Linked DNA regions of Aliamphritea ceti. The protein of the gene in region 1 interacts with the protein of each later gene in a pairwise test. Links are inferred from orthologs where the notes say so. Each region holds a gene or a part of one and is shown in the gene's direction. Other genes may lie near its edges.

The links.
Region 2: the proteins of ftsL (region 1) and ftsB interact in binary tests that used the Escherichia coli proteins (3 or more experiments, as listed by UniProt). The link is inferred for Aliamphritea ceti from one-to-one orthologs.

Annotation. Positions count from the first base shown.
Region 1 is NZ_AP025282.1:1,476,922-1,481,222, forward strand. Bases 692-3,656 are described here. They hold ftsL (cell division protein FtsL), read left to right. Parts: upstream 692-1,966; coding sequence 1,967-2,347; downstream 2,348-3,656. Other genes in these bases: mraZ (division/cell wall cluster transcriptional repressor MraZ), read left to right, coding at 692-991; rsmH (16S rRNA (cytosine(1402)-N(4))-methyltransferase RsmH), read left to right, coding at 1,032-1,970; OCU49_RS06810 (peptidoglycan D,D-transpeptidase FtsI family protein), read left to right, coding at 2,337-3,656. Also shown: OCU49_RS06790 (hypothetical protein), read left to right, coding at 1-77; more of mraZ, read left to right, coding at 536-691; more of OCU49_RS06810, read left to right, coding at 3,657-4,091; OCU49_RS06815 (UDP-N-acetylmuramoyl-L-alanyl-D-glutamate--2,6-diaminopimelate ligase), read left to right, coding at 4,088-4,301. UniProt on the Escherichia coli protein: Essential cell division protein. May link together the upstream cell division proteins, which are predominantly cytoplasmic, with the downstream cell division proteins, which are predominantly periplasmic.
Region 2 is NZ_AP025282.1:889,197-892,766, forward strand. The notes cover bases 1-2,902. They hold ftsB (cell division protein FtsB), read left to right. Parts: upstream 1-1,231; coding sequence 1,232-1,573; downstream 1,574-2,902. Other genes in these bases: eno (phosphopyruvate hydratase), read left to right, coding at 1-1,199; truD (tRNA pseudouridine(13) synthase TruD), read left to right, coding at 1,598-2,638; surE (5'/3'-nucleotidase SurE), read left to right, coding at 2,638-2,902. In the rest of the region: more of surE, read left to right, coding at 2,903-3,390; OCU49_RS04035 (protein-L-isoaspartate(D-aspartate) O-methyltransferase), read left to right, coding at 3,482-3,570. UniProt on the Escherichia coli protein: Essential cell division protein. May link together the upstream cell division proteins, which are predominantly cytoplasmic, with the downstream cell division proteins, which are predominantly periplasmic.

The DNA of each region.
Region 1 (4,301 bases):
TCGGCCCGCAAAACACTGAAGAAGTAAACGGGCATTACTGGATAGCGGACAAGCGTGGCTCTTTATATATACATTAAGCATGGCTTGCCGTGCTGGTTACAGGTTTGATCTGAAGTACTGAATCAAATTTCCCACCTATAAAAACGGAGATCCAGGTCTCCGTTTTTCGTTATGATTTAATATCAAAAAAATTCAAGTTTATCTGCGTCGACAAATGTCATTTGTGGCGGTTTCATATGTTAAAATTCTGCAGCCGCGAAAGCGCATTAGCTTACTGACGGTTTGATTTTGTAGTTGTAGATTTTTTCTCTTGTCAGGCTGGTATACAGCCCTGATTCAGTTTTATCTCTTCTGTTTTATTGCTCTGTTTTCAGATTCTCCGACTGGCTTTAAGCCCTTGAGATATCTGGTCTTGACGATTGCCCAAAATCTGTTTTACGGCCTTGCAAAAGCCAAGGTTAATTTCTATAGTGTGACGTAGTGGGTAAATGTGGGTAAATGTGGAGCAAAGGGGAATTAAAGTGGAAGTCAGGGCATGTTCCGGGGTGTAAACCCGATTAATCTCGATGCCAAGGGCCGAATGGCCATTCCGGCGCGCTACCGTGAGGCAATCTCAGGGTTCTGTGCCGGGCAGTTAGTAGCCACTATTGATACTGAAGACCGTTGTCTGCTGCTTTACCCGCTTTCCGAATGGGAAGAAATTCAGGAAAAAATTGAAGCGCTTCCTAGCTTTAACAAACAGGCCCGGCGAATTCAGCGTTTGCTGATAGGCCATGCGACCGATCTGGAAATGGATAATAACGGTCGCCTTTTATTGCCAGCACCATTACGTGATTACGCTGAGCTGGAAAAGAAAATCATTCTGCTGGGGCAGGGCAATAAGTTCGAGATCTGGAGTGAAGACCGCTGGAACAGCACCCGGGATGATTATCTGAATGATGATGACGGCGGAATGGAACTGCCGGATGATTTGCAAAATTTATCGCTTTAAGCCGGTAACGGCTGATGAAAACCATTAGGGGTCAATGCACATGAGTGCAGAATTTCAACACATTACAGTGCTGCTGAATGAAGCTGTCGATACCCTTGTTGGTGACGGAGATGGTTTTTATATTGATGGAACCTTTGGCAGGGGCGGGCATTCCGCACTGGTTCTTGAACGTTTAACGCCGCAGGGCAAGTTACTGGCAATTGATAAAGATCCTGAAGCAATTGCCTGTGCAGCACAGCGATTTGCAACAGAACCGCGCTTCGATATCGAGCGCGGTTCTTTCGCTCAGCTACAGGAGTTTGTTGAAGCCCGTGATCTGTCAGGCAAGCTGGACGGTGTGTTACTGGATCTGGGGGTTTCTTCTCCGCAACTGGATGATCCAAACCGCGGCTTCAGTTTTATGACTGATGGCCCGTTAGATATGCGCATGAACCCGGACGTTGGGGAAAGTGCTGCTGAATGGCTGACCCATGCGACTGAGGCGCAAATTGCGGATGTTCTTTATACCTATGGAGAAGAACGTCACGGTCGCCGAATAGCCAGAGCTATTCTGGCTGCACAAGCAGAAGAACCTATTACGACGACAGGGCGCTTATCAAAGATTGTCGCTGATGCGAACCCTTCTTGGGAAAAAGGTAAGAATCCTGCTACCCGTGCTTTTCAGGGTATCCGTATATTCATTAACCGCGAGCTGGATGATCTGGAAGCCTGTCTTGAGCAATCACTGGAAATGCTTAAGGTCGGTGGCCGACTGGTTGTGATTAGCTTCCACTCTTTGGAAGACAGAATAGTTAAACGTTTTATTCGTCAGCACGTGAAAGGTGATGAGCATTTGCCGAGAGGTATTCCTTTTACCGATGACATGTTGGAAAAACGACTTAAGGCTGTGACAAAAGCTGTTAAAGCCAGTCGTAAAGAAGTTGATGATAACCCGCGTTCACGCAGTGCCGTTATGCGTGCGGCGGTAAAACTGAAGTGAAAGTTAGTTGGCCTGCCTGGCTGCAGTTTGGTACTGCAGCCCTGAGTGATGAGGAAAATGATTCAGTAGTTGCTGAACGTCCTGCTGTCATGCTGAAGGCCAGTGATCTGTACGTTAAATCGGTTGTTCTGTTGGTGTTGGTAAGTTGCATTGTTATTTCGGCATTGATGGTTATTTTTACCGCCTATCAGTACCGCCTGAACTTTAACCATCAACAGCAACTGGTGCAGCAATGGGATGAGTTACAGGTGGAGTGGGGGCAGCTGCTTTTAGAGCAAGGAGCCCTGGCAGCGAATAGCCGGGTTGAAAACCTGGCAACTAAAAAGTTAAGCATGCAGATTCCGGCCAGAATAGAGGTTATACGTGATGAGCGTTAAAGCTACAGCGAACAGTCAGGATAACCAGGAGATGTTGCAAGACGTCGCCGGTATCCAGACGCGTGCTGCACGTGGCTGGCGCTTGTGGCTGGTACTGCTGCTCTTGTTGCTGATTGCTGGCTTTATTGTTGCCAAAATGGTTTCGCTGAATGTGCAGGATCAGGCATTTTTGCAAAAGCAGGGCGATTCCCGGGTATTACGAACGACGGCGATTCCGGCGCACCGTGGTGTAATTACCGATCGAAATGGCGAACCATTGTCTGTCAGTGCTCCAGTAGCAACGGTATGGGTAAATCCGAAAGAATTCGAAATTGAGAATCCTGCTGTTGGCAAGCTTGCAAGCTTGCTGGGTTTTAAACCCGGTGAAGTGAAAGAGAAAGTAGCCCGTTACCGAACTAAGCAGTTTTTATATTTGAAGCGACAGATTACGCCAGATCTTGCAGAAAGTGTTGAGGCTCTGCGTATTAAAGGGCTGCATGTCGATCGGGAATATAAGCGTTATTACCCAGCATCTGAAGTGACTGCCCACCTTGTGGGTTTTACTAATTTAGATGGTGTCGGGCAGGAAGGACTTGAGTTGGCATTTGAGGACTGGCTCAAAGGTGTTCCGGGCAAAAAACTAGTAATGCGTGATTTGCTGGGTCGGACAATTAAGCATATTCGCCAGGTCGAAGATGTTGTGCAGGGTAAAGATCTGCAGTTGAGTATTGATCTGCGTCTGCAGTATTTAGCTTACCGTGAGCTGAAGGCTGCAGTCAGTGCACATAAAGCGGATTCTGGCGCACTGGTTATGTTGAATGCTCGAACCGGTGAGGTGTTAGCGATGGTGAATCAGCCGTCGTTTAACCCAAACGATCGCTCGAACCTGATTCCTGCAATGCTTAGAAATCGTGCGATCACGGATATTTTTGAACCAGGTTCAACTATGAAGCCGTTAACAGTTGCTGCGGCGCTAATGAGTGGTCAGTACACGGCGGAAAGTGTGGTAGACACCGCGCCAGGTTATATTCGGGTCAGAGGGCGGACCATCAGAGATCACCGTAATTATGGTGAGCTGGATATGACCAAGATTATTACTAAGTCCAGTAACGTAGGTGTGACTAAGTTAGCGCTGAGTATGCATGAAGATGCAGTGCGTAACGTGTTTTACAACCTTGGTCTGGGGCAGTCCACAAACAGTGGGTTTCCAGGGGAGCAGACCGGGGTTTTACCGTACATAGAAAAGAAACGTGTAGTTGAGCGGGCCACTATGTCATACGGCTATGGTTTATCAGCAACGCCGTTGCAGGTTGCTCAGGCATATTTGCCATTTGCCAACCAGGGTGTGATGCCAACAGTTTCATTGCTGAAGATTGATAAGCCTGACAGTTCAGTGCGGGTAATGCCGGTAGATATCGCTGAAACGATTTTAGACATGATGGAAACGGTTACCAATAAAGGCGGTACCGGAACCCAGGCTGCGGTTGATGGGTACCGGGTTGCAGGTAAGACAGGTACTGCACATAAAGCTGCTAAAGGTGGTTATAAAGAAGATCAGTATATTTCGGTATTCGCAGGCATCGCTCCGGTAAGTGATCCACGGATAATCACTGTTGTGATGATAGATAATCCGAAAGGTCAGGAGTATTACGGCGGTGAAGTAGCTGCGCCGGTCTTTGCGCGGGTCGTAGGTGGTGCGTTACGCAGTTTAAATGTTGCACCGGATAAGTTGGCCGAAGGCGAGACCCAGGTGGTAATGAAATGACAGGTTTGGGAACGGGGAAACAACTAGCTGAACTGTTGGCGATAGGGGTCGCGGACAGTCAGTTAGCCCCACTTATTCATGATGCTGATCTGACTAATGTGCAGATCAGTGCGTTGACGCTGGATAGCCGTATGGTGCAGCCGGGTATGTTGTTTTTTGCCCGCTCAGGCGTTGCTCATCGTGGTTGTGACTTTATTCTTGATGCGCAGG
Region 2 (3,570 bases), 590 kb from region 1 along the record:
CGTCTGCCTGTGCACCTTCCGGTGCGTCTACAGGTTCACGCGAAGCGCTGGAACTGCGTGATGGCGATAAGTCCCGTTACCTGGGGAAAGGCGTACTGAAAGCGGTTGCTGCTATTAACGGTGAGATCCGTAATAGCCTGGTAGGCATGGATGTTACTGATCAGCGTGCGCTGGACAATAAAATGCTCGAGCTGGACGGTACTGAGAACAAAGCTAAATTGGGTGCAAATGCTATCCTGGCGGTGTCTCTGGCGGCTGCTAAAGCAGCAGCTATTAGCAAGAATGTTGAGTTGTATGAACATATAGCTGATCTGAACGGTACTGCTGGTCAGTTCTCTATGCCTGTACCAATGATGAATATTCTGAACGGCGGTGAACACGCTGATAACAATGTTGATATCCAGGAGTTCATGGTTCAGCCGGTTACGACGGATAATTTTGCTGATGCACTGCGTTGTGGCGCGGAAATTTTCCATGCGCTGAAAGCTGTGCTGAAAGCACGTGGTCTGAATACTGCTGTCGGTGATGAAGGTGGTTTCGCACCTAACCTGGGTTCTAACGAAGAAGCGCTGGTTGTCATTAAAGAAGCTGTAGCAAATGCCGGATACGAGTTGGGCAAAGATGTTACTCTGGCGCTGGACTGCGCTGCATCTGAATTCTACAAAGACGGCAAGTATGATCTTTCCGGTGAAGGTAAGGTATTTGATTCCGAAGGTTTCGGTGACTACCTGGCTAACCTGACCGAAAATTATCCGATCGTTTCTGTTGAAGATGGTCTGGATGAGTCTGATTGGGACGGTTGGGCAAGCCTAACCCGTAAGATTGGTGATAAAGTACAGCTGGTCGGTGATGATCTGTTTGTAACTAACACTAAGATTCTGTCCCGCGGTATTGAACAAAACATTGGTAATTCAATCCTGATTAAGTTCAATCAGATTGGTTCTTTGTCTGAAACTCTGGATGCCATTACGATGGCGAAAGATGCAGGCTTTACCGTTGTTATTTCGCACCGTTCCGGTGAAACTGAAGATACAACTATTGCTGACCTGGCAGTAGGTACAGCAGCAGGCCAGATCAAAACTGGTTCACTGTGTCGTTCTGACCGTGTTGCTAAATATAACCGTCTGTTACGTATTGCTGAACAGTTGGGTGATAAAGCCGTATATAACGGTTTGAAAGAGATTAAAGGTCAGGCATAACACTGACTGAGTTTTAAAAACAAGGGGGCGGAATGCCTCCTTTTTTAACTGAGGATCGGCGTCGATATTTTATGTTTCGCTGGCTTGTTTGGATTTTAATTATTGCCGTCACCGGCCTGCAGTATCGCCTTTGGTTTGGTGAGGCGAATTTGCGTGAAGTTTGGGCGCTGCAATATGAAATTCAGAATCAGCAAACTGAAAATGATCAATTAGTCGAGCGTAATCATCGTCTTCAGGCTGAAGTAAAAGATCTTAAAAAAGGTCTTGCTGCGTTGGAAGAGCGTGCCCGTAATGACTTAGGTATGGTGCGTGAAGATGAGACTTTTTTTCAGTTAATCCCCGGCAAGACATCATTGCCTGATGATGCTCCCTGATAGTTTTATTCCCTGGATATATCAATGACCACAGCGTTTCCAACAGAACTGAATTATGCCTACGGTGAGCCGCAAGCGACGGCGGTGATTCGTCAGCATCCTGAGGATTTCCAGGTAACTGAAAACCTGGCATTTGAGCCAGATGGCGCAGGTGATCATGTTTATTTGTATATTCGTAAAACGGGTGAGAATACTGATTGGGTTGCCCGGCAGTTGGCGAATTTTTGTCAGGTAAGCCCGCGTGAAGTTGGTTATGCAGGTAAGAAAGACCGACACGCAATAACAGAACAATGGTTTAGTGTACATATGCCAGGCCGGTCACCACTTACCTGGTCTTTGTTTGGAGGTGACTCCATTCAGGTTCTAAAGGCAACAAAGCATGGTCGTAAACTGCGTCTGGGCAGCTTGACGGGTAATCGCTTTGCCATTCGCTTGCGTAATGTTACTGATGCTGATGCTGTTATTCAGCGTTGTGAACTGGTACGTCAGGGGGTTCCAAATTACTTTGGCGAGCAGCGTTTCGGTCATCACGGTGGCAATCTCGTTAAAGGTGCTGCCTTGATCAAAGGCGAGTATAAAGAGCGACAGAAGCATAAGAAAGGGATGTATATCTCGGCAGTGCGCTCTTTCCTGTTTAATCAGGTGGTTTCTGCTCGTTATGCAAATGCAATCACACCGATGACGGGTGATGTTCTTATGCATCAGGGGAGCCAGAGTTGTTTTGTGTTTGATGCCCAAGATGCAACGATTACAGAACGTTTAGAAAATCTGGAAGTTCATCTGACAGCTCCAATGTGGGGGCGTGGGCGTTCTATCTGTACCGATCAGGCATTTGAGTGGGAAATTGCACAGTTGGATGCTTATCAGGAGTTGCAGTCCGGCCTGGAGAATTTGGGGCTTAATCAGGAGCGGCGTGCGTTACGTTTATTGCCGCAGCAGCTCGAAGTGACTAAGGAAGCAGACGATCAGTTATTACTAAGCTTTGATCTGAGCGTTGGTTCGTTTGCAACCAGTGTGTTACGGGAAATTTGTCAGGTAGAAAACGCGCAGCGTGGAGAGTTTTGATGCGAATTTTACTGTCTAATGATGATGGTGTGTATGCCCCGGGTTTGGAGATGTTAGCAACAACTCTGGCAGAAAGTTTTAGTATTGACGTTGTTGCTCCTGACAGAAACCGTAGTGGTGCCAGTAATGCACTGACACTTGACCGGCCTTTAGAGGCCCATCAGCATCACAATGGTTTTTACAGTCTTAATGGTACGCCAACGGATTGTGTTCATCTGGGAATTTCAGGTGTGCTTTGCGAGAAGCCTGATATTGTTATTTCAGGTATAAACGCTGGCGCGAATCTAGGCGACGATGTTATCTATTCAGGTACTGTAGCTGCTGCTATTGAGGGTCGTTATCTGAATCTTCCCCCGATTGCTGTTTCTATGCTGGGAAGTCATCCAGATAATTATCAGGCTGCAGCCATTATTATTCAGCAGCTACTGGCTGATATTCATAGCTTGAATCTGGCGCCCCGTACAGTTTTAAATATCAATGTGCCAGATAGGCCGTTAGAAGATATTAAGGGCATGCAACTGGTAAGGTTGGGGCATCGGGTACTCGCTGATACTCCTGTAGAATCTGTTGATCCGAGAGGTACGAAGCGCTATTGGATTGCAGGTGCCGGTGCAGCAGCAGACTGTGGCCCTGGTACGGATTTTTATGCGGTTCAGGAGGGCTATGTAGCCATTACTCCGCTGAATGTTGATATGACTCAGTATTCAGGAATGGATAACTTAAGCCATTGGCTGGAAAATCTGAGTGACTGATTATTAGTATGTGGTTTGCTGTTTATTTGATGGTAAAGAACAGAGTGTCTAAGGAGTTGTTTTGAATAAATTACAGTTGCAGGGAATCGGTATGACCTCGCAACGCACCCGCAGCCGTTTAGTGCAGCGGTTGCAGGATCAGGGCATTATTGATCCGCAGGTGCTGGATGTGATGGCAAG